Regions from separate parts of the Arthrobacter sp. JZ12 genome, predicted to be linked through region 1. Evidence: predicted binding sites of a transcription regulator. Region 1 holds the regulator's gene; the other holds the start of a gene.
What was found. The regulator HspR, encoded in region 1, represses chaperone genes until heat shock. The targets are predictions, from matches to a motif close to AAGTTGAGTCNNNNNGACTCAACTT.
Positions count from the first base shown of each region.

Region 2: GC088_RS00235 (Hsp20/alpha crystallin family protein) is a predicted target of HspR. The motif match lies at 1,417-1,441, and genes of this name have one in related genera.

Region 1 is NZ_CP045246.1:2,772,600-2,784,117, forward strand. Features, by position in the region: gene GC088_RS12880 (ABC transporter ATP-binding protein) at 1-424, shown strand, start outside; gene GC088_RS12885 (ABC transporter permease) at 421-1,215, shown strand; gene GC088_RS12890 (PspA/IM30 family protein) at 1,233-1,919, opposite strand; gene GC088_RS12895 (hypothetical protein) at 1,926-2,531, opposite strand; gene GC088_RS12900 (heat shock protein transcriptional repressor HspR) at 2,598-2,996, opposite strand; gene GC088_RS12905 (DnaJ C-terminal domain-containing protein) at 3,050-4,036, opposite strand; gene GC088_RS12910 (nucleotide exchange factor GrpE) at 4,184-4,888, opposite strand; gene dnaK (molecular chaperone DnaK) at 4,891-6,759, opposite strand; gene GC088_RS12920 (MMPL family transporter) at 6,938-9,151, opposite strand; gene GC088_RS12925 (MarR family transcriptional regulator) at 9,242-9,715, shown strand; gene GC088_RS12930 (methyltransferase domain-containing protein) at 9,725-10,522, shown strand; gene GC088_RS12935 (low molecular weight protein-tyrosine-phosphatase) at 10,602-11,117, shown strand; gene GC088_RS12940 (TetR/AcrR family transcriptional regulator) at 11,148-11,518, opposite strand, start outside.
Region 2 is NZ_CP045246.1:45,843-57,360, forward strand. Features, by position in the region: gene GC088_RS00225 (hypothetical protein) at 1-130, opposite strand, end outside; gene GC088_RS00230 (DUF4383 domain-containing protein) at 388-840, shown strand; gene GC088_RS00235 (Hsp20/alpha crystallin family protein) at 942-1,382, opposite strand; tRNA gene GC088_RS00240 (tRNA-Val) at 1,557-1,630, opposite strand; gene GC088_RS00245 (DUF2630 family protein) at 1,772-2,023, shown strand; gene GC088_RS00250 (flavodoxin family protein) at 2,063-2,671, shown strand; gene GC088_RS00255 (non-homologous end joining protein Ku) at 2,711-3,553, opposite strand; gene GC088_RS00260 (SRPBCC domain-containing protein) at 3,600-4,079, shown strand; gene GC088_RS00265 (ATP-dependent DNA ligase) at 4,121-6,598, shown strand; gene GC088_RS00270 (phosphoketolase family protein) at 6,669-9,062, shown strand; gene GC088_RS00275 (cob(I)yrinic acid a,c-diamide adenosyltransferase) at 9,093-9,707, opposite strand; gene GC088_RS00280 (BCCT family transporter) at 9,761-11,458, shown strand.

The DNA.
Region 1 (11,518 bases):
TACCGGTCTCGATGTCGACGCCCGTGAAACGCTCTGGGCGCAGCTGCGCGAGTACCGACGGTCCGGCGGGACGCTGCTCATCACCAGCCATTACCTGGAGGAAATCCAGGCCCTGGCCAACCGCGTCGTGGTCATTGACCGCGGCACGGTCATCGCCGATGGAACCGTGGACCAGATCCGCAGCCGCGTGGCGGTAAGCAAGGTGTCGTTTGAGACCGGGCTGCCGGCGTCGTCGTTCCTTGCCCTGCCCGGCGCCGTAGACGCCGCAACGGCAGAGAACGGCAGGACCACCGTGGTCACGCAGGACGCGGACGCGACCGTCCGCGAACTGGTGGTCGGCAACCTGCCGTTCGGCCAGCTCGAAGTCCACGCCGCCACCCTCGAAGAAGCCTTCCGCGCCATCACCGCCCAGGAGAAGCCATGAACACGTCCACAGCAGCACCGTCACAGTTTTCGCTGATCCGCACCTACACCAAGGCGCAGCTGCTGGAACAGTTCCGCATTCCTGTCGCGGTGATTTCGTCGGTGGTTTTCCCGGCGCTGGTCCTGTTGTTCTTTGTTGTGCCGCAGTCATCGGTCACGGACAGCCCGCAGGCCTCCCTGTCAGCGATCGCGCAGCTCGCGGTCTTCGGCGTGATGAGCGCCTACCTGTTCAACTACGGGGTGGGCGTGGCTGAGGACCGGGCGAACCCGTGGAGCGCCTACCTGCGCTCCCTGCCTGTGGGGCCGCTGCCGGGAATCCTTGCGCGGGCGACCGGCGCGATGCTGTTCGGACTGATGTCACTGCTGCCCGTGCTTCTGCTCGGCGCAACCCTGACTTCCGCGCCGGACCTGTTCACCAACGGTGACCTGCCGTGGTGGCGGATCCCGTTCGCCGTCGTTGTCTGGCTGCTGTGCGGCCTGCCGTTCCTGGCACTGGGCCTGCTGATCGGGTACCTGTGCACCTCGAAAGTCGCCGTGGCCGTAACGCAGGTGGTGTTCTTCCCCCTGGCCTTCGCCGGCGGCATGATGCTGCCCCCGGCTGCCTTTCCGCAGTGGCTGGACGGGTTCTCGCTCTTCCTGCCATCCCGCGCCGCGCGCGACCTGTCGGTCGTTGCGATCACCGGCGAAGGCCTGGAATCCAGCACCGTGCTGTGCCTGCTGGCGTGGACGACGGCGCTCACGGCGGCCGCGCTATGGGCGGCACGGCGGGATCAGGGCCGTCGGTACCGCTAGGCGTTCAGCGGATCCGCTTAGTGCCCGCCGCGTTCCTGGGCGCGTGCCTTGAGCTGGCGCAACTCCTGCTCGGCAACATCCCTGGCTTCGAGCTCGCTGAACGCCTGCTCAAGCTTCTCCGACGTCGGGTCCGACCAGGCCAACTCCTCGCGGGCCGCCTGGAGGTGGCGCAGGCGCCGCGCCTCCTCCTCGGCCTCCCGAGCAGCACGCGCGGTTTCCGCGCTCTGACCGGCTGACGCGCTCACCGCTCCCTGCATTCCGAGCGCCGCCTGGCTGGCACCATGCTGCGCCTTGAGCGCTTCGTAACGCGCGGTGTTCTCGTGCAAGGCAGTCTCGAGCCGGTACAGATCCGCCTCCAGCGACTGGAACTGCCGGTCGACGTCGTCCCGCTGCCGGGTAAGCGTCTCGAGGCGTTTCTGTACCTCCAGAGCCCGGCGCAGTGCCGAGCGGGCGCCGTCGTCGTCGTTCCTTGCAACGGCCGCCTCTGCCTCGCGATTGCAAGCATCAAGGTCGGCGGCGGCCTGCTGGGTCAGGCTGGTCACGCGGTGCCGGACGGCGGCGAGGTCCGCCACGCTTCGACGGGCCAGGTCGAGCTGTTCCTCCTGTGCGCGCTGGGACTGGTTCAGCGCTGCGACCGGGTCGACGGGCTCAGTAGCGTTCCGGCGGGCGGTGATGATCCGGGAAATGCGGCGTCGTATGGACACGGAGCGTCAGGCCCGCCGGGTGCCCGTGCCGTACGCGGCGCTCCACGTCTGCAGGGCGCCGATTTCCAGCGACAGTCGCGAGGTTGCCCGCTCGAGTTGGCTGTTCCCGGAAACCTGATGGATCTCAAGGAGGGTCCGGCGCAGCTGCGCCGAGAGCTCGCAGAGCGAGTTGACCTGGGTGCTGATTCCCTTGGCGAGATCGGCGCGGAGCGCCTTGTTCGGCTCGCGCTCTGCGAGGGAGATTCGTTCGCAGAGAACTGCTTCGGCCCGGGTCAGGTCCTCGGCGGTGGCTGAAAGATCACCCACGGTGTACCCCTGGGAGCCCGCCGCTGAAAGAGAACGGCGGGTTGCGTCAGTGGAATTCTCGAGCTGCAGGCGGAGCTTTGCCAGCTCGCGTGAGGAAGGGTCGGTTGAGAAGGAGCGCATCCTGCTCGCGCCGCGATCGATGCGGCGGCGAAGCACCCCCGACCGGCGGACCCTGCGCACGATGAGCCATACGCCGGTAGCAGCGGCGAGGGCGAGCACGCCCAGGGTCACTGCACCGAAAAGGAACAGCTGGAGGATGCCCTCCAGCATGGTTTCGGCAAGTCCGTCGAAATCTGAGTCAGGCATGTCTTAAAGTGTGCCGTGGATTTGGGCCGGGCGCCATGCAGAGGCCGTGTCCGGGTAGCGGCACGCCTATTTGTCGCCGCGCCAGATGACCAACGCCTGGCTTCGCGGGCGCGGTCGCTGACCGCGCGCAAGGGTAACGACGTCGCCCGCCAGTCCTGCTGCGAAGATCCGGCTGGTCTCGGACTTTCGCTTCTGTGCAAGTTCCTCGGTCAGCTCGCGGACCCGATGCTGGAGTGCCAAAACCTGGTTCTCCAGTTCAAGGATGCGGCGGATGCCCTCCAGGGACACGCCCTCCTGGGACAGCCGCTGCACCTCCCGCAGGATGTTGACATCCCGCTGGGAGTACCGGCGGGCCCGGCCCGGCGCCCTGCTTGGCTTGACCAGGCCCAGCCGATCGTACTGACGCAGCGTCTGGGGATGCATGTCCGCCAGTTCAGCGGCAACCGAAATGACGTAGATGGGCATGTTGATGTCGACCGACAAAACGATCCTCCCCTCTGCTGCTCAGAGCCCGCCCCCTACAACCGTGCCTTCTCGGCAAGACCGCTGCGGGGATTAGCTTCCTGGGTTGCGTTTGCAAATGCCTCTACCGCGGCTGCGGCGTCCTTGTTCAGATTCTGGGGTACGACGACGTCAATGGTCACCAGCAGGTCACCCGTGCCCTTCGCCGTTCTCACTCCCCGGCCCTTCACCCGAAGCGTGCGCCCTGACGGCGTGCCAGCCGGGATCTTCACCTTCACGGTTTCTCCCGTGACGGTGGGCACTTCGATCTGTGCCCCCAGCGTTGCCTCCGGGAAGGTAACCGGTACGTGCACCCGGATGTTGTCGCCGTCGCGCTGGAAGAAGGGGTGCGGTTTCACGTTCACGGTGACCATCAGGTCACCGTTCCCGGCCGGGCCGCTCTGGCCCTTTCCACGGACACGAACCTTCTGCCCGTCCCGAATACCGGCGGGAATGCGAACGTCGATCACTTCACCTGAAGGTTCCCGCAGCCCGATGGTGGTGCCGCGTATGGACCCGGCAAAGGAGATGCTGGTACTCGCCGTGCGGTCCGCACCCTTTCGCGGAGGCGCCGAATAGCCGGGAAAGCCGCCTCCCGACGGATAGCCGCCACCACCGAAAAGGTCCGCGAACTCGGGCGGAAGGTCGCTGCCGCGGAAACCACCGCGGGTACGGCCGGCCGTCTGGCCAAAGAGATTGCCGAAGATGTCCTCGAATCCGGCGGCGCCGCCCGGGCCACCAGGCCCGCCGGCGGTGAAGCGGGCACCGCTGCCCATGGCCCGGATCGCGTCGTACTGCTGGCGTTCTTCCGGATCGGACAGCACTGAATATGCCTCGGAGATGTCTTTGAACTGTTTCTCCGCGGCAGCGTCATTGTGATTCTGGTCCGGATGGAACTTGCGCGCGAGTTTCCGATAGGCCTTCTTGATGTCGGCGTCGGATGCGTCCTTGGGCACGCCAAGGATCTTGTAGAAGTCCTTATCGACCCAATCCTGACTTGCCATCTGGCGTTTCCTTCTCTCTGAATCACGAAGTCCTTGCTACCGGCGGTGGCCGGAGGGACCTCCGAACGGCGGCAACGAAATCCCGAGACTCGCAGAGCTCGCTTCGGGATTAAAGCCCCCTTCCTCGAAGGACCCACCGGCCGCTTGCTATTCCGGTACTGCCACGATTACCTGAGCTGCGCGCAGCACTCTTTCGTCTTTTTTGTAGCCGGCGCGCAGGATCTGGCTGACGCTGTCGAACTGCACATCGGCGCTGGGCTGCTGGATGAGGGCCTCGTGGATGTTTGGGTCGAACTCCACACCGGTCTCGTCGATCCGGGTCAGGCCGTAGGTCTTCAGCGCGTTCTCCAGCTTGGTGGAGATTGCAGCGAATGGGCCTTCGGCAAGGTCGCCGTGGGCACGGGCAGCGTCGATGTCGTCCAGGACCGGCATCAGTGAGTTCAGGACTCCAATGACTGCCATGTCGCGGGCAACGTCCCGGTCACGCTCCACACGCTTCCGGTAGTTGACGTACTCAGCCTGGAGCCTCAACAGGTCGTTGCGCAGTTCGGCTTCCACATTGGTGGACGGAGCAGGAATGTTCTCCCCACCGCCCGCCTGGTTGAGGATGGCCTCTGCCTGGGCCAGGGCATCGGCGCCGTCGGCTCCGCTGTCCCCGGTTCCGGTGTCAGCGGAGCCGGCAGCCTGCTCCTGACCGGCACCCGCTGCGGGTGCCGAGTCAGGAACTCCGGCCTCAGCCGAGTCGCCTGTGCCCTGCTGCCCACGGACCTGCCCAGTTTCCGGGTCGATCTTCCGGTTATCCCGGAAGCTGACCGGCTCTGCGTGCTCTTCTTCGTTTCCGTGGTGCGGCATGGTTACTTCTTCTCGTCTTCGTCGACAACCTCTGCGTCAACGATGTCGTCGTCCTCAGCCTTGGAGCCGTTCGCGCTCGGCTCGCCGGCGGTGTCAGCGCCGGTTGCGCCTTCCTGCTGGGCCTGGGCGTAGATGGCCTCGCCAAGCTTGGTCTGGGAAGACTGCAGCTTCTCGAAGGCGGCCTTTACTTCGTCGTCGTTGTCCTGGGATTCCAGAGCCTTCTTGAGGGCGTCGACGTCGGCCTGGACCTCGGTCTTGACCTCTTCAGGCAGCTTGTCCGAGTTGTCTTCGATGAGCTTGCCCACGGAGTAGGCGAGTTGCTCGGCGGAGTTGCGGACGTCCGCTGCCTCACGGCGCTTCTTGTCCTCTGCTGCGTGCTCCTCGGCCTCGCGGACCATGCGGTCGATGTCTTCCTTGGACAGCGCGGTGCCGCCGGTGATGGTCATCGACTGCTCCTTGCCGGTGCCCTTGTCCTTCGCGGACACGTGCACGATGCCGTTGGCGTCAATGTCGAAGGTGACCTCAACCTGGGGAACGCCGCGCGGTGCCGGAGCAATACCGGTGAGCTCGAAGGTGCCCAGCGGCTTGTTGTCACGGGTGAACTCGCGCTCCCCCTGGAAGACCTGGATGGCAACGGAGGGCTGGTTGTCGTCAGCCGTGGTGAAGGTTTCGCTGCGCTTGGTGGGGATGGCCGTGTTGCGCTCGATGAGCTTGGTCATTACCCCGCCCTTGGTCTCGATGCCCAGCGACAGCGGGGTCACGTCGATCAGCAGGACGTCCTTGCGCTCGCCCTTCAGCACACCGGCCTGGAGGGCAGCGCCGACGGCGACAACCTCATCCGGGTTCACGCCCTTGTTGGGCTCCTTGCCGCCGGCCAGTTCCTTCACGAGGTCGGAGACAGCGGGCATACGGGTGGAGCCGCCGACGAGGACGATGTGGTCGATGTCCGAAACCTTGATGCCGGCCTCGGAGATGACGTCGTGGAACGGCTTCTTGGTGCGGTCCAGCAGGTCCTTGGTGAGGTCCTGGAACTTTGCACGGCTCAGGTGCTCATCCAGGTGGACCGGTCCCTCCGGAGTGACGGAGAGGTACTGAAGCGAGATGTTGGTGGACGACGCCGAGGACAATTCCTTCTTTGCCTGCTCAGCAGCTTCCTTCAGGCGCTGGAGGGCGATCTTGTCCTTGGACAGGTCTGCGCCCTTGGCCTTGGCCTGCGAGAGCAGGAAGTCCACGATGCGCTGGTCCCAGTCGTCGCCACCGAGGCGGTTGTCACCGGCCGTAGCGCGGACCTGGATGGTGGAAAAGTCATCCTCATCCTTGCCGACCTCGAGGAGCGAGACGTCGAAGGTACCGCCGCCGAGGTCGAACACCAGGATGAGCTCGTCTTCCTTGCCCTTGTCCAGGCCGTAGGCCAGTGCCGCAGCGGTGGGCTCGTTGACGATACGCAGGACGTTCAGGCCCGCGATCTCACCGGCTTCCTTGGTGGCCTGGCGCTCCGCGTCATTGAAGTACGCGGGAACGGTGATAACGGCGTCGGTGACCTTCTCGCCAAGGTAGCTCTCGGCGTCGGTCTTCAGCTTCTGGAGGATACGGGCAGAGATTTCCTGCGGCGTGTAGGTCTTGTCATCAACCTGCTTCTTCCAGTCGGTGCCCATGTGGCGCTTGACGGAAGCGATGGTGCGGTCGATGTTGTTGACGGCCTGGCGCTTGGCGATTTCGCCGACCAGAACTTCGCCGCCCTTGGAGAAGGCAACGATGGACGGAGTGGTGCGTGCACCCTCAGCGTTCGCGATAACGGTGGGCTCGCCACCTTCGAGCACGGAGACAACGGAGTTGGTGGTTCCGAGGTCAATGCCTACTGCACGTGACATGCGATTTCCTTTCGAACAGGCCGTGACCGGAAACCCTGTCGGGACCCGGCGCGCCCAGATTGAGCGTTCTGCACTCAACTCTACTCAGGAGGTTTTTGATGTCAAGTCGAAGTTGAGTCGGCCACGCTCAACTTCGTCTTGACTCCAAGACTAAGGCTGTCCCACCCAAACGCCCCGTTCACTGGGATTGTCTAGACACTCCCACTGAATCCTCTGCTTTGAAGGGACCGACCGCTGAATGCCGCACGTGATCATTCCCGCGCTCGCCACCGGCGCCACGCCCGCCGTCGAAGCGTGCGAGCTTCGATGGCCACCAGATCTTCGGGCCTATGTCGTAGGCGAGCGCAGGCACCAGCAGCGACCGGACGATCACGGTATCCAGCAGCACGCCGAACGCCACGATGAACGCGATCTGTGCCAGGAAGAGGATGGGAATCACGACCAGCGCAGCGAACGTTGCAGCGAGCACAATTCCCGCCGAGGTGATCACGCCGCCGGTCACGCCGAGACCGCGCAGGATGCCGCGCCGCGTTCCGATCCGCAGCGATTCCTCCCGCACCCGGGTCATCAGGAAGATGTTGTAGTCCACGCCGAGCGCCACCAGGAAGACGAACCCGAACAGCGGCACCGAAGCGTCCGCACCGTCAAAACCGAGCAGGTTGTTGAACACCAGCGCCGACACACCGAGCGCTGTCGCATAGGAGAGCACCACCGATCCGATCAGCAGAACCGGCGCCAGCACCGATCGCAGCAGGAGCATGAGGATCACCAGAATCACCACGAGCACGATCGGGATGATCTTGGCCAGGTCGGCCTGTGCCGTGACGTTGGTGTCCAGCGCAACCGCGGTCACCCCTCCCACGAGCACATCCGGGCTCACCTGATCGAGGTCGCTCCGCAGCTGCTGGACCACGGCCTCGGCCTCTGCCGAGTCGGCCTGGTAGTCCAGCGTGGCGCGCACCAGGACGTTCCCTTCGCGTACGACGACGGCGCCCGCCTGGTCCGCGGTGACGGTCGCCTCGGTGACGCCCTCCTGCGCTTCGAGGATCTCGAGCACTTCGTCCTCCTGGCCCTCCTGCGCGATGACAGTGAGCGGACTGCCTGAACCGGCATCGAAGTGGCGTGCGAGCACGTCCTGGCCGTCAACGGCGTTGGACGGCGTAAGGATCAGGGAGGACTGCGGCACCCCGTTGGCCTGCAGTTGCAGCAGGCCGAGCGATCCTGCTGCGAGCACCAGGAGCGAGACTATCCACACGGGTCGTGAAGCGCGCGAGATGAGTCGGCCGACGCGCTTCCAGACTCCCCGCAACCCCTCAAGTCCGGTGGCCGCCCCGGCCGAAGCGCCGATGGGGTGCGTGCCTGCCTTCGGTCGGAGCGGCCAGAACGCGCTCCGGCCGAACAGCAGCAGCAGTGCCGGCAGGAGGGTCAGCGCGGCGAGCAACGAGAAGACAATGCCGATCGCGGCAATCGGGCCCAGGCTTCGGTTCGAGTTGAGGTCGGAGAAGAGCAGGCACAGCAGGGCGAGGATGACGGTTGCACCAGAGGCGACAATCGGCTCCACGGACGCCCGGTAGGCGACCTTCATGGCGTCCCACTTCGAACTGTATTCGGTGAGCGCTTCCCGGAAACGCGCAACCAGCAGCAGCGCGTAGTCGGTCGCCGCACCGATCACCAGGATGGACAGAATGCCCTGGCTCTGACCGCTAAGGTCTATCCACCCCCAGAGCGCGAAGGCGTAGACGAGCAGGATGGAGGTTGCGAGTGCAAAGACGGACGTGAAGAGCACCAGGAAGGGCAACAGCAGCGCGCGGTAAACGGCGAGCAGGATCACGAAGACGGCGGCGAGCGCTACCGCGAGGAGGATGCCGTCAATACCGCCGAAGGCGCTGACCAGGTCCGCCGTGAATCCAGCAGGCCCGGTCACGAAACCTTCCGTCCCGTCGGGGAGTTCCCGCTCAAGTACCTCGCGAAGCGAGGTGATCGTCTCCCCCAGTTCGACGTCGTCGGACACGGAGGCGATGTACTGCACGGCCAGCCCATCCTCCGACGGGATGGGGCCGACGACGGCGGGCTGGCCTTCAGCGGCCGGTTCCAGCCCTTCCACGTCCGCCAAAACTTCTGTCAGCTCCTGGTATTGGCCCAGCTCACCCGGCGCAATCTCCTCCTCCGACTCGACGACAATCACCGCAGGCACCGCCGTCGAGTCCGTGAAGGCTTCCTGCAGCTGCCCTGCCTCGGTGGACTCTGCGCTTGCGGGGAGGAAGGATGCCTGGTCATTGCTGGAGACCTCCTCGAGTTTCCCGAACGTCGGCCCACCGAAGCCCGCGCCGATGAACCACAACAGCACGATGAAAGCGGGAAGAACCGCCCTCATCCACTTCTTCGCCAACATTGCAATCCTTCCGTAGTTATCTCCATGAAGAACTATATCGATGATGGAGATAGTTGACTAGTATTTAATTCGGAGGGGAAGAGGTGAATGATGGCTCCTACAGCACCCCGTGAACTCCTGGCCCTGCTTCAGCAGTTCACGGTTGAAACCGATCGGTACGTCGATACCGTCAGCGTTCGCGATGCCCTGCACCGTACGGACCTGAATGCGCTCGGCATCATGATGGGGGCCGCCCGCTCCGGGGCCACGGTGACTCCCGGCATGCTCCGGCAGGCGCTGAACCTCAGCTCGCCCGCAACCACCGCACTGATTGACCGGCTGGACTCTGCCGGCCACGTTCGCCGCTCGCGCAGCTCCGTGGACCGGCGGCAGGTGCACCTCGAGATGACCGAAAAAGCCCTCGATACCGGGTCCCGCCTGTTCGGTCCACTGGCCCGCCAGGTGGAGCAGTCGCTCAGTGAGTTTTCCCCCGACGAGCTTGAACTGCTTGCCCGGATGATGCAGAAGGTCACCGATGCAACCGTGCAGGCGCGCCAGCAGGCACTGGAGGACGGCCGGGAGTAACGTGTGACCATGAGGAACGAGGTCTATTCCCACGGTCATCACCCCAGCGTGACCAGCGCGCACGCCACCCGCCGTGCAGCAGATTCGGCTGCCTACCTCCTTGAACATTTGAAGTCCGGGATGGACCTGCTCGACGTCGGATGCGGGCCGGGCAGCATCACCGCAGACTTCGCGGAACTGCTGGACCCAGGCCAGGTCATCGGCATGGACCGCTCGCCTGATGTGGTGGCCCTCGCCCAGCAGACCTACGCGGACGTGGAGAACCTCTCCTTCCGCACCGGCAACGTCTATGACCTCGACCTCGAGGATGAGTCGGTGGACGTAGTTCATGCGCACCAGGTGCTGCAGCACCTCACCGATCCCGTTGCCGCCCTCCGCGAGATGCGCCGCGTGACCCGCCCCGGCGGGATCATCGCAGTCCGGGACGGTGACTTCCACGCCATGACCTGGTACCCGCCGACGCCGGAACTGGATGAATGGATGGAGACCTACCAGCAGTTGGCGCGGAGCAACCATGCCGAGCCCGACGCCGGCCGTCACCTGCTTGCGTGGGCACACGAAGCGGGCCTGACCGACATTGAACCCTCGTCGTCGAACTGGCTGTATGCCACGGAGGACCGGCGGCGCTGGCACGCGGAGGCCTGGGCTGAGCGGGTGCTGACGTCCGCCTTCGCTGAGCAGACGCTCGAGCGCGGGTTGGCGGATCAGGCCGCGTTGGAGCGCATGGCGGCAGGCTGGCGGCGCTGGGGCGAGTCCCCGGACGGATGGTTCCTGATCCCGTCGGGCGAACTCATCATTCACGTCTAGCCTGCGCCCGATTCTGCAAAGATCGGTCAATTCGGCAAGCCCCCTGCGTCTGCCCGAACTGAGAATCTACGATTGAGTCATGTACCGGATTGTCACTGTCTGCACCGGCAATATCTGCCGCTCCCCGATGGCCGAGATCATGCTGACCCGCGCTTTCGAGGAGGCCGGACTTGGCAACGAGGTCCAGGTGGACTCCGCCGGAACCACCGGCTGGGAGATCGGCAACCCGATCGATGAGCGGGCAGCAGCCAAGCTCACCGAGCTCGGGCTCGAGAGTGAGACTCACCGGGCCCGGCGCTTCGAGCCCGCCTGGTATGCCGAACGGGACCTCATCCTTGCCCTGGACGTGGACCATTATGAGGACCTGCGCATTGAAGCTCCGGACGCCGACAGCCGGGGAAGGGTGCGCATGCTGCGGGAGTTCGACCCGGCCACCACAGGCACCCCTGTCTCCGAGCTGGGAATCTATGATCCCTGGTACGGCGACAGCGCCGACTTCGAAGCCACCTGGCAGATGATTCACAACGCAGTTCCCGGCATTGTCCAGTACGTGCAGGAGGAACTCGCCCGCGGCCATGCTTCCGCGGACGGGTAGTCCAAGCCCGGCGAGGCGGAGCGAGCAGAGCTAACCGCCCAGGCCCACCATCCCCTGCAAGAGTGTCAGGTACTGCTCAAACAGCTGTTCGGGATCGCCGAACGTGTTCTGGCCGTACTGCCCGAACACCTCGAAACTGATGGCGCCGAACAGCGACGCCCAGACCAGTGTTCCGCGCACGACCAGATCGTCGTCGGTCTCCAGGTGCATCTCGTTCCGGATCCGCTCGAGGTCCGCGGCCAGGGGCGTATCGGCAGCAACGCCGTTTGACGCAGCGGGTAAGGGGCGGCTGATGGCCCCGGCGCGGTAGGCGTCGTCGTAGATCCTCACCAGCGCGCGGATCACGCGCGTTCCCGGTTCCGTTGTCTGCTCCGCCGGCGCCCGGTAGCCCGGCACCGGAC
Region 2 (11,518 bases), 580 kb from region 1:
CAACTGAGGCATCGTCGGAGCGGTCCTCCAGCACGCCCGAGAATTCAGCGCCGGAGTAGTGACGAAGGGTGATTTCCTGCCCGCGTTCAAAGGCCGAAAAATCGGTCGCGGAGGAAGAAGAGGTCGTCATGGCAGGCCTTTCGGTATGTGACTGCAAACACACTAGACACCCTTTCTGAATGACCGGTGAATGCTGCTCAACCGTGGCTTGAGCAAAGACCAAGATTTATCAAACAGATAACTAAGCAAGCTGTCTATTCGCCGAAGATTGTGGCAGTCTAAGCATTGTCAGGGTGGAAAGTTGCAACTGACTAGTTCGCAGACCACAACGCCGGCGGATCCGCCACACCGGCGATTCGTCTCTTTTCGAGGATGGGGCACAGCGCAATGACAACGCATTCACCGGGTGTCGGCACCCGAACCAATATCCAAAAAGCAGCCCTCGCCGTCGGGGTAGTTTTTCTGCTCGTCGGTGTGCTGGGTTTCATTCCCGGCATAACTTCCGGCTTCGATCAGCTGCAGTTCGCCGGCCACGAGTCGGAAGCCATGCTTCTGGGTATTTTCCAGGTATCGATTCTGCACAACATCGTGCATCTGCTGTTCGGGGCGGCCGGGATCGCCATGGCTAAAACCGCGTCCGGCGCCTACAACTACCTGCTGTGGGGTGGCGTTATATACGCCGTCCTGTTCATCTACGGGTTGGTGATTCCCGCCGAGTCGGCTGCCAACTTTGTCCCCGTGAATGCGGCGGACAACGTGCTGCACCTCGTGCTGGCCATCGGGATGATCGCCTTGGCCCTTGCATTGCGGGACCGGCACCGGAGTGTACGAGATAGGTGAGAACCCACCGCTCAATCCCTTAATTCAACACGGACAAAGAACGACGACGGCGGGTTGCGGCCCGCCGTCGTCCTTTGTGTAGTTCGGTTTTGCCGAGAGGATCAGGCCTCTACAGCCTTGTCACCGCGTACCGGCTGTGCATCCTGGCCGGAGACCACCTCGATCTTCCGCGGCTTTGCGCGCTCGCTGACCGGGATGGTCACGCTCAGCACGCCGTTCTCGTAGCGGGCGGAGATTGCCTCAATGTCGATGCCCTGGCCCAGGTTGAGCTGGCGGAGGAATGATCCGCTCTCACGCTCACGGGTGAGCCACTTGACGCCTTCGACATTGCGCAGCGTCCGCTCGGCGCGGATGGTGAGCAGCTGTCCGTCAACATCGATGTCTACGGAGCCTGGATCGATGCCCGGCAGGTCGGCGCTCAGGATGTAGTGGTCACCCTCGCGGTACAGGTCCATGGGCATCAGCCGCAGGCCCTGGCGGTTGTCCAGAAGGGCGCCTGCCACGCGGTCGAGTTCACGAAATGGATCGAATTTCATTGCCATGATGGTTCACTCCCTGCGGTTAGTAGCTCTTCAGAAGTTGAGTGGGGTTCACTCAACCCCGAGAAAAGATTAGCACTCGTCCAAGGGGAGTGCTAATAGTCTCCGTTCGCCCATAGTGAACAAAACCTGCACGAAAAAGCCCGCCCCGCGAAGGCGGGACGGGCTGTCGAACGGTGCCTGCGCGGGGCCTCGATCCCCGGGCCTTCCGCGTGTGAAGCGGATGCTCTACCAGACTGAGCTACACAGGCGAATTTGTTCCTCGCCAGTTTAGGCCATGGCCGGCTCCGGGGTGCAATCGGGGCATGTGGGTAGATAATTACCCGAATGCTAAGTAGCCTGATCATTGAGTCAGGCAGCACTTCTCGAAGAACAGTGAAGGAGCTTCGGCCATGAACGATCAGGACATCCTCGCGCGGATCCAGTCCCTGGTGGAGGAAGAGCACGAGCTCAGAGGTTCCTCGTCGGACGATCCTGCAGGTTCCTCCAATGAAGACCGGCAGAACCGGTTGCGCAGGGTGGAGGAGGAACTTGACCAGTGCTGGGATCTGCTCCGGCAGCGCCGAGCCAAGCACGACGCAGGCGAAAGCCCGCAGGACGCTGAACCCCGCCCCATTGACCAGGTTGAGGGTTACCGCCAATAGCGCCGAGTCCCCGGCAAGGAGCCGGTGAAAGGACACTGCATGGAGAACCTGAAGGCGTTCGCACTGATCTGCACGCTGACTCCCTCCCCGGAGGAGTCCAGCAGCGACCTTATTGCCGACCACATCCTCGGCAAGCTGCGCGAGCAGGGGGTGTCGACGTCGTCCGCCCGCGTGGTTGACCACAACGTCGCCCCCGGCGTTCAAAAGGACATGGGAAATGGGGACCAGTGGCCGGAACTGCGACAAAAGATTCTCGATGCGGACATCTTCCTGCTCAGTGCCCCCATCTGGGTGGGGCATATGAGCAGTCTGGCTCAGCGCGTGTTTGAGCGGCTCGACGCTGACCTCTCCTCCACCGATGACGAGGGCAGGCCGATCATGTACAACAGGGTTGCGCTGACCGCGGTTGTCGGCAATGAGGATGGGGCCCACCACGTCACTGCTGAAATGCACCAGGGGCTGAACGACATCGGCTTCACCCTGCCCGCGCAGGGCGGCGTGTACTGGGTGGGCGAAGCAATGCAGACGGTCGACTTCAAGGATCTGGACGAGGTACCCGATCCGGTGGCTTCGACCATTTCCTCCATGACGGCAAACGCCGTGCACCTAGCGAAGGCGCTGAAGGTGGCGCCCTACCCGGCTCCGTAGGGGAACGCGGCCGGCGAGGCCCTAACGCCCGGTATGGCGTCAGGCGCCCTTCTTGGAGGCCTTCGAGGTCTTCTTTCCGGCGCCCTCGCCTGTCTTCTTCTCCCGGTTCTTCTCCACACTCCGGCGCAGGGCCTCCATGAGGTCGAGGACGTTGCCGCCTTCACCTTCCTCGGTCTCGCCGAATGTCTCATCGGTATCCAGGGCCTCGCCCTTCTCGAGCTTCGCCTCAATCAGGGTGCGCAATTGCTCCTGGTAATCGTCCTTGAAGTTCTCCGGATCGAAGTCCGAGGAGAATGACTCCACCAGAGCGGCGGACATTTCCTTCTCCTTCGCGGAGATACGAACCTTCTCGTCAAGGGCCGGGAAGTTGGCTTCCCGCACCTCGTCCTGCCACAGCAGGGTCTGGACCATGAGCACGTCGCCGCGCACCCGCAGCGCGGCCAGCCGGGACTTCTGTCGCAGCGAGAACTTCACGATGGCCGTTCGGTCGGTCTCCTCGAGGGTGCGGCGCAGCAGCACGTACGCCTTGGTGGATTTCGAATCCGGCTCCAGGTAGTAGGCGCGGTCAAACATGATGGGATCGATCTGCTCGCTGGGTACGAACTCGACAACCTCGATCTCCCGGCTCTTTTCCACCGGAAGCGACGCAAGGTCCTCGCTTGTCAGCACCACGGTGCGCTCGCCGTCGTCGTAGGCCTTGTCAATGTTCTTGTACTCGACCACCTCGCCGCAGATCTCGCACCGGCGCTGATAGCGGATGCGCCCGCCGTCCTTGTCGTGCACCTGGTGGAGGCTGATGTCGTGGTCCTCGGTGGCGCTGTAGACCTTCACCGGCACGTTGACCAGCCCGAACGCCACTGCGCCCTTCCAGATCGCTCTCATGTTCCTAGTGAACCAGTGTTGCCGGTGCCGGTCTACGATTGCTTGGGTGAACTCAGAACCGATGGTTACCAAGACGCTTGCCGACGGAGAGCCCGCCCTCTGGTTCGAGATGCGGTTCAATGTGCCGGCAAGGGTGCTCTGGAAGCACCTTACCGATCCCGAGAAGCTCAAGTACTGGTTCCCCTGCGAGCTGGATATCCTGCCGCGAAAGGGAGCGGTGGTCACCTTCAAGTTCCCAGGCGAGAAAGCCACGGAGGGTACTGTCCTCGAGGCCGAGAAGCCCCGGCTCCTCGCCTACACGTGGGAGGAGGAGGTCCTGCGGTGGGAAATCGAGGACGACGACGACGGCAGCCTCCTCACGCTGACCAACACCATCCAGGAGGGGCAGGAGATCGCCCGCTCGGCTGCAGGCTGGCACCTGACCCTGATGGGCCTGGACGACTACCTGAACAAGCGGCCCCTGGGGCAGGACCCGGCGCTGTGGGACGAGTACGTCCGCCGGTATGAGGAGCAGTTCGGCGAATGAGTCCACTGGCATAAAACGCCCATCCCTACAAGACTGGGGCAATGGCCCCCAGCAGTGCGCAGCAGACGGTTACCGTCGACGGCAAGCGCCTGAAGCTCACGAGCCTGGACCGCGTCATGTACCCGGAAACGGGTACAACCAAGGCTGATGTGCTGGCCTACTACGCGGCCGTAGCCGACGTCCTTATTCCGCATGCCCGGAACCGGCCGGTCACCCGCAAGCGGTGGGTAAACGGCGTCGGAACCGAGGAGAAGCCGGGCGAGGTGTTCTTCCAGAAGAACCTCGACAAGTCAGCGCCGTCGTGGATCGAGCGCCACGGCATCGAGCACAGCGACCATACCAACGTGTACCCGCTCCTCAACGATCTGGCGACGCTGACCTGGCTGGGGCAGATATCGGCTCTGGAGATTCACGTCCCGCAGTGGCAGTTCGGGCCGAACGGGGAGGTGGGCAATCCTGACCGGATGGTCCTGGACCTGGACCCCGGCCCGGGAGCGACCCTGCTGGAGTGCGCAGAAGTGGCGCGCCTGGCGCGGGAAATCCTGAACGACATGGGACTGGATCCGCGCCCGGTCACCAGCGGGTCGAAGGGGATCCACCTCTATGCCGCCCTGGATGGCAGGCAGACTTCGGACGAGGTGTCCGCCGTCGCCAAGGAACTGGCGCGGGCGCTCGAAGCCGACCACCCGGATCTGGTGGTCAGCGACATGAAGAAGTCCCTGCGCGGCGGGAAGGTCCTCCTCGACTGGAGCCAGAACCACCGTAACAAGACGACCATCACCCCGTACTCACTCCGCGGCCGGGCACACCCGATGGTGGCGGCGCCCCGCACCTGGGAGGAACTGGACAGCCCGGATCTAGACCATCTGGACTACGAGCAGGTGATCGAGCGGGTCCAGGAGCATGGCGATCTTCTTGGGGACATGGACCAGGGGAACGCGGGCAGCGCGGCCGGTGTGCCGCACACAGGCAGCAACAACGACGCCGGCCCTCGGGACCGCCTCTCCACTTACCGATCGATGCGTGACGCCTCGAAAACCCCGGAGCCGGTGCCGGACCGGGTGGGTGAGCCGGGCGGAAACAGCTTCGTCATCCAGGAGCACCATGCACGCCGCCTGCACTACGACTTCAGGCTGGAACGCGACGGCGTGCTGGTTTCCTGGGCGATCCCCAAGGGCCCGCCAACCTCGACCGGTGAGAACCATCTCGCGGTTCAGACTGAGGACCACCCGCTGGACTACGGATCTTTCGAAGGCACCATTCCTAAGGGTGAGTACGGCGCGGGTGAAGTTTACATCTGGGACTCAGGCACCTACGAGGCCGAGAAGTGGCGACCGGGGAAAGAGGTTATCTGCACCCTCCAGGGCCGCCCGGACGGCGGGCTTGCCAAGGGAGGCAGCGCTGTACGCAGGTTCGCCCTGATCCACACGGGCGGATCGTCGGATTCCGCAGAGAAGAACTGGCTCATTCACCTCATGAAGGAACAGCCGGGACAGGCGATGCCGTCTGCTGAGGGAACCCGGGCGACGGCGTCGCGGGCTCACCAGGAACTGCCCTCCAACCTGAAGCCCATGCTAGCCACCCAGGGAACGCCGGGGATCATTCGCTCCGATGGGAACTGGGCGTTCGAGATGAAGTGGGACGGCATCCGTGCTCTTGCCACCGTTACTCCAGAAGGCACCCGGCTGATGAGCAGGAACGGAAACGACCTGACGAAGGCGTATCCGGAACTCGCGGACCTCGGCGCCTACGTCAACGGGGAGCAGGCAGTGCTTGACGGGGAAATTGTCGCCATCAACATGGCCGGCCGTCCTGACTTCGGTTTGCTGCAGCGCCGGATGAACCTGACCCGTGCCTCCGACATAGAGGCAGCGCGCAAACGCACGCCCGTTCATTTCCTGCTCTTCGATCTCCTGCACCTGGACGGCAACTCCCTGCTGGAACTGGGCTACAGCCAGCGCCGTGAGGTGCTTGAGCAGGCGGTGGACGCTCCGGATGACGGCCACATCCAGGTTCCGCCGGCACTAGAAGCCACCCTCGATGAGGCGATGGAAGCAAGCCGGGAGCTTGGCCTGGAGGGAGTGATGGCCAAACGGGTGAACAGCGCGTACTACCCGGGGCGCCGGTCCGAGTCCTGGGTGAAACTCAAGCATTCACTCACCCAGGAAGTGGTGGTGGTGGGCTGGCGGCCGGGCAAGGGCAACCGGGCCCACAAGGTGGGCTCGTTGCTGGTCGCGGTACCGGACGGCGTCGACCTCAAGTACATCGGCAGGGTGGGTTCCGGTTTGACCGAACGCGAGCTTGCGGAAATCGGCTCCCGTCTGAAGAAGATGGGTCGCAAGACTGCCCCGCTGGCTGATGTACCGACGGCGGATGCGTCCGATGCCCGGTGGGTACGGCCGGCCCTGGTGGGCGAAGTGCAATTCACTGAACGAACCAGTGGAGGCAAACTCCGCCACCCGGTGTGGCGCGGATGGCGACCGGACAAGAGACCGTCGGACGTCGTGGTCGAAATCTGAGGCCGTTGTCACGACGGGCCAAGCACCACAGATTAAGCACAACAGGTCAGGCACTACAGAGGGGAAGCAGATGCAGTTCGAGCAGCTTGACGCCTGGTGGAGGGCAGCCAACTACCTTTCGGTGGGCCAGATCTACCTGAGGGACAATGCGCTGCTGCGTCGGCCGCTTCGGCGGGAGGATGTGAAGGAGCGGCTGCTCGGCCACTGGGGTACCACGCCGGGCCTGAACTTCATCTACGCCCATCTCAATCGGGTGATCGTCGAACGGCAGCAGCAGATGCTCTTCATCACCGGCCCGGGCCATGGAGGCCCCGCCAATGTTGCCAATGCCTGGCTCGAAGGAACGTACTCCGAGATCTATAGCCACATCGGACGGGATGAGGCCGGCGTGGAGGAGCTGTTCCGGCAGTTCAGCTACCCGGGAGGCATCCCCTCGCACGCTGCACCGGAGACGCCGGGCTCCATCAGTGAGGGCGGCGAGTTGGGCTACTCCCTGGCCCACGCTTACGGTGCGGTCTTCGACAATCCGGACCTCATCGCGGCCTGTGTCATCGGCGACGGTGAGGCCGAGACGGGTCCGCTGGCCGCCAGCTGGCACTCCAACAGCTTCCTGGATCCCGTGAACGACGGCGCTGTGCTGCCCATCCTGCACCTGAACGGCTACAAGATCGCCAACCCCACGGTGCTCTCGCGGATGCCTGAGCAGCAGCTCGAGTACCTGATGCGTGGCTACGGCTACCACCCGCATTTCGTCACCGTCACCGACCCGAAAGCCACTGAGCAGGCACACCGGGACTTTGCCGCGGCCCTCGAGGCCTGCCTCGAGGGGATCGCGGCGATCCAGCAGGCAGCCCGCTCGGGGCAGGAAAACGCAGGGCAGGAAAACACTGACAATCCCATGGCGTGGCCCATGATCGTGCTGCGCTCGCCGAAGGGTTGGACCGGACCCGCCGCCGTCGACGGGAAGCCGGTTGAGGGAACCTGGAGGGCGCATCAGGTGCCGCTGTCGGGGATGCATGACGACGACGACCACCTCCGCCAACTCGAGGAATGGATGCGCTCCTATCGGCCGGAGGACCTTTTCTCCGAGGACGGCGCACCTGTCAGCGACGTCACCGGGCAGGCACCGGCCGGTGACCTGAGGATGAGTGCCACGCCCTATGCAAACGGTGGCCGGCTGCTGCGGGACCTCCGGCTACCCGCCTACACGGACCACGCCATCGACGTCGAACGGCCGGGCGGGCAGAAGGCGAGCCCGATGCTCGCCGTGGGCGGCTACCTGCGGGAGGTTATCCGCCTCAACCCCGAAAACTTCCGCTTGTTCGGACCGGATGAGACCGCGTCCAATCGGCTGCAGGATGTTTATGACGCCACGGACAAGGCCTGGCAGCAACGAATTGACGACGTCGACGAACACCTCGCGCGGTCCGGCCGCGTCCTTGAGGTGCTGAGCGAACATCTCTGCCAGGGCTGGCTGGAAGGCTATCTTCTGACCGGACGGCACGGCGTTTTCAACTGTTACGAGGCATTCGTGCACATCGTGGATTCGATGTTCAACCAGCACGCGAAGTGGCTCAAGGTGCATCAGGAGCTGCCATGGCGGCAGCCGGTGGCTTCACTTAACTACATGCTCTCGAGCCACGTCTGGCAGCAGGACCACAACGGCTTTTCGCATCAGGATCCTGGCTTCATCGACCACGTGGTGAACAAGAAGGCGGACGTCATCCGGGTCTACCTGCCGCCCGATGCCAACACCATGCTCGCCGTCACCGGGCGCTGCCTGCAAACACGGGACCGGGTGAACGTCATTGTTACCGGGAAGCAGCCGACAATGACGTGGCTGCCGCCCGAGGAAGCCCGCCTCCACGTCGAACGGGGAATCGGTGTCTGGGCTTTCGCTGGAAGCGAGGACCCACGCGGTGGAGCGGATCCTGACGTCGTGCTCGGCTGCGCAGGCGATGTGCCCACCGTCGAGGTGGTTGCGGCCGCGCAACTGCTGCGGCGTGCACTGCCGTCCCTGAAAATCCGGGTGGTCAATGTGGTGGACCTGATGCGGCTCCAGGACAGCTCGGAGCACCCGCATGGGCTGAGCGCACGCGATTTTGACACTCTCTTCACCCGCGACCGGCCGGTTGTCTTCGCCTACCACGGCTACCCATGGCTCATTCACCGCCTGACGTACCGCCGAACCAACCACGACAACATCCACGTGCGCGGCTACAAGGAAGAGGGCACCACGACTACGCCTTTCGACATGGCTATGCTGAACCAGATCGACCGGTACCAGCTTGCGATGGACGTGATCGACCGGGTGCCCTCGCTGCAGTCCACTCAGGCCGGGCTGCGACAGCATTTTCAGGATGAGCGGCAGAAAGCCTGGCAATTCACGCGGGACGCAGGCAAAGACATTGAGACAGTGACGGGGTGGCTGCTCGAGGAAGCGGGACCCGACGACGCGGACTGACGACGCGAACTGAAAGGGGAGAACTGCGGCTTAGGCGTTCTCGTCAGGTTCCGGATCCCGTACGGAGAATTCGGGAACCCAGGTGATGTCCCCGTGCTCCACGTTGGCGTTGCGCGCAAGCACAAACAGCAGGGAAGAGAGCCTGTTGAGGTAGATGCCAACCTGTGGGTTGACCGTATCCGGGTACTCCTCCACGGCAGCCCACACCGCCCGCTCCGCACGGCGCACAACCCCCCGCGCCTGGTACAGAAGGGCCGCAGACAGCGTTCCTCCCGGGAGGACCATGCCGCTGAGGTCGTCGGCTTCCGCGGCGAAGTGCTCATACGCTCGTTCGAGACGCTCGACGTGCGCGGGTACGACCCGCGCCGACGCGGGCTCGAGATGATTCAGGGGAGTGAGCAGATCCGCTTCTGCGTCGAACAAATCGTTCTGCACGCTTACGAGCATGGCGGTCACGTCGGTGGGAAGACCGCCGGTGGCGATAGCGACGCTGACAGCGGCATTGGCCTCATCGCATTCGGCATGGGCCACAACCCGCACGTCGTGCTTGGAGCACAAGCCGTGCCCGCCGAAAACCGTGGTGCCGGTGTCTCCCTCTCCGGTATAGCTGGACGTACGGTTTCCGGTCTCAGGGCTCTCCGTCATGGCCCTCAGTATACTGATCGTCGTGTTCAGAGCCCGCTGTGTGAGGAGTCGACATGTCCGCTGAGTCCAAAGGCGATTCGATCGAGGAGAGAATCGGCGACACTGCTGACAGCTCAGCCGCCGGCTGGGCATCGGTTGATAAGGTTGTATTTTTCGTCGCGTTCGGCATCATCCTTACGGTGTGCATCCTCGGTGTTGTCTTCACCGAGGCGGTGAGCGCGGCTGCAGGAGCAGCCCTGGGTTGGGTCACAGGAAACTTCGGCTGGCTCTTCATCCTGGGCGCCAGCGGATTTGTGGTGTTCTCTCTGGTCCTGGCTTTCGGCAGGTATGGAAACATCCCGCTGTCACAGGAGGGCGAAGGCACCGAGTTCTCCACCCTGTCCTGGGTTGCCATGATGTTCAGCGCCGGCATGGGCATCGGCCTCATGTTCTTCGGCGTCTACGAGCCGGTTACCCACCTGGCTTCTCCGCCCCCGTATGTGGAGGCAGAGCCCGGAAGCCCCGACGCAGCACGACAGGCGATGGCCTACACATTCTTCCACTGGGGCCTGCACCCGTGGGCCATTTACGCCGTCGTCGGTCTGGCGCTGGCGTATTCCACCTACCGCATGGGCCGCGGAAACCTCATGAGCTCGCCCTTCGAGTCACTCTTCGGGGCAGAGCGCATCCGGGACCGCGGCTGGGGCAAGCCGATCGACATTCTCGCCATCATCTGCACCAAGTTTGGCTCGGCGACCTCCCTCGGCCTAGGCGCATTGCAGATCGCGGCCGGATACGCTCTGCTGACTACCGGCGAGTTCGACGACGATCCGGGCGCCGCGCTGCCGATCATCATCATCTGCGTCCTCACGGTGGGCGTGCTGTTCTCAGCCGCGAGCGGTGTCTCCAAGGGCATCAAATGGCTGAGCAACACGAACATGGTTCTTGCCGCCGTACTGCTGCTGTTTGTCTTCATCGTCGGCCCCACCGTCTTCATGCTCGATCTCATCCCGTCGGGAATCGGCTCCTACCTGTCGAACCTGGTTCCGATGAGCTTCCACTCCGCCGTGTTCGGCGGTACAGAGTGGCTGGCCAGCTGGACGATTTTCTACTGGGCCTGGTGGATCTCCTGGACGCCCTTCGTCGGGACGTTCATTGCCAAGATCTCCCGCGGCCGGACCGTGCGCGAGTTCGTGCTCGGCGTGCTGCTGGTTCCTACCGGCGTCAGCGTGCTGTGGTTCTCTGTCTTCGGCGGAGCCGGCCTCAACCTGCAGCTTGGCGGTGTGGACATCGCCGGAACCGGCAACGAAGCGGCCGGGTTCTTCGCCACCCTGCAGGAGTACCCGTTCTTCATCGGGGCTGCGCTGGTGGTCATGGTGCTCACCGCGGTGTTCTTCATCAGCGGCGCGGACGCGGGTGCGCTGGTCCTTGGCACGCTGTCCAGCTACGGGCGCAAGGAACCCTGGAAGCCTCTGGTCCTGTTGTGGGCAGTGCTGACGGGAGCGGTGGCCGCGGTCCTGCTGTTCGTGGGCGGCCTAGAGGCGCTGCAGACCTTCACCATCCTCGCGTCCAGCCCGTTCGTGCTGATCATCATCGGCCTATGCGTCGCACTGTATGCGGACCTCCGAAGGGATCCGCTGCGGCTGCGCAGCCTGGGCCCCGTGCGCGGAGCTGCGACCGTTCCCGCCACGGTGCCCTTCAAGGAGACCGACACCGGCTCCATTGAACGCATCAGCCCGGAGGGAACCACCGGAGACGACGCCGGCAAATAGCTCCCATCGGGTGCAACTCTTCTGATCTCGTGTAGCGTCGGTGATTGGCGGCCAATTGCC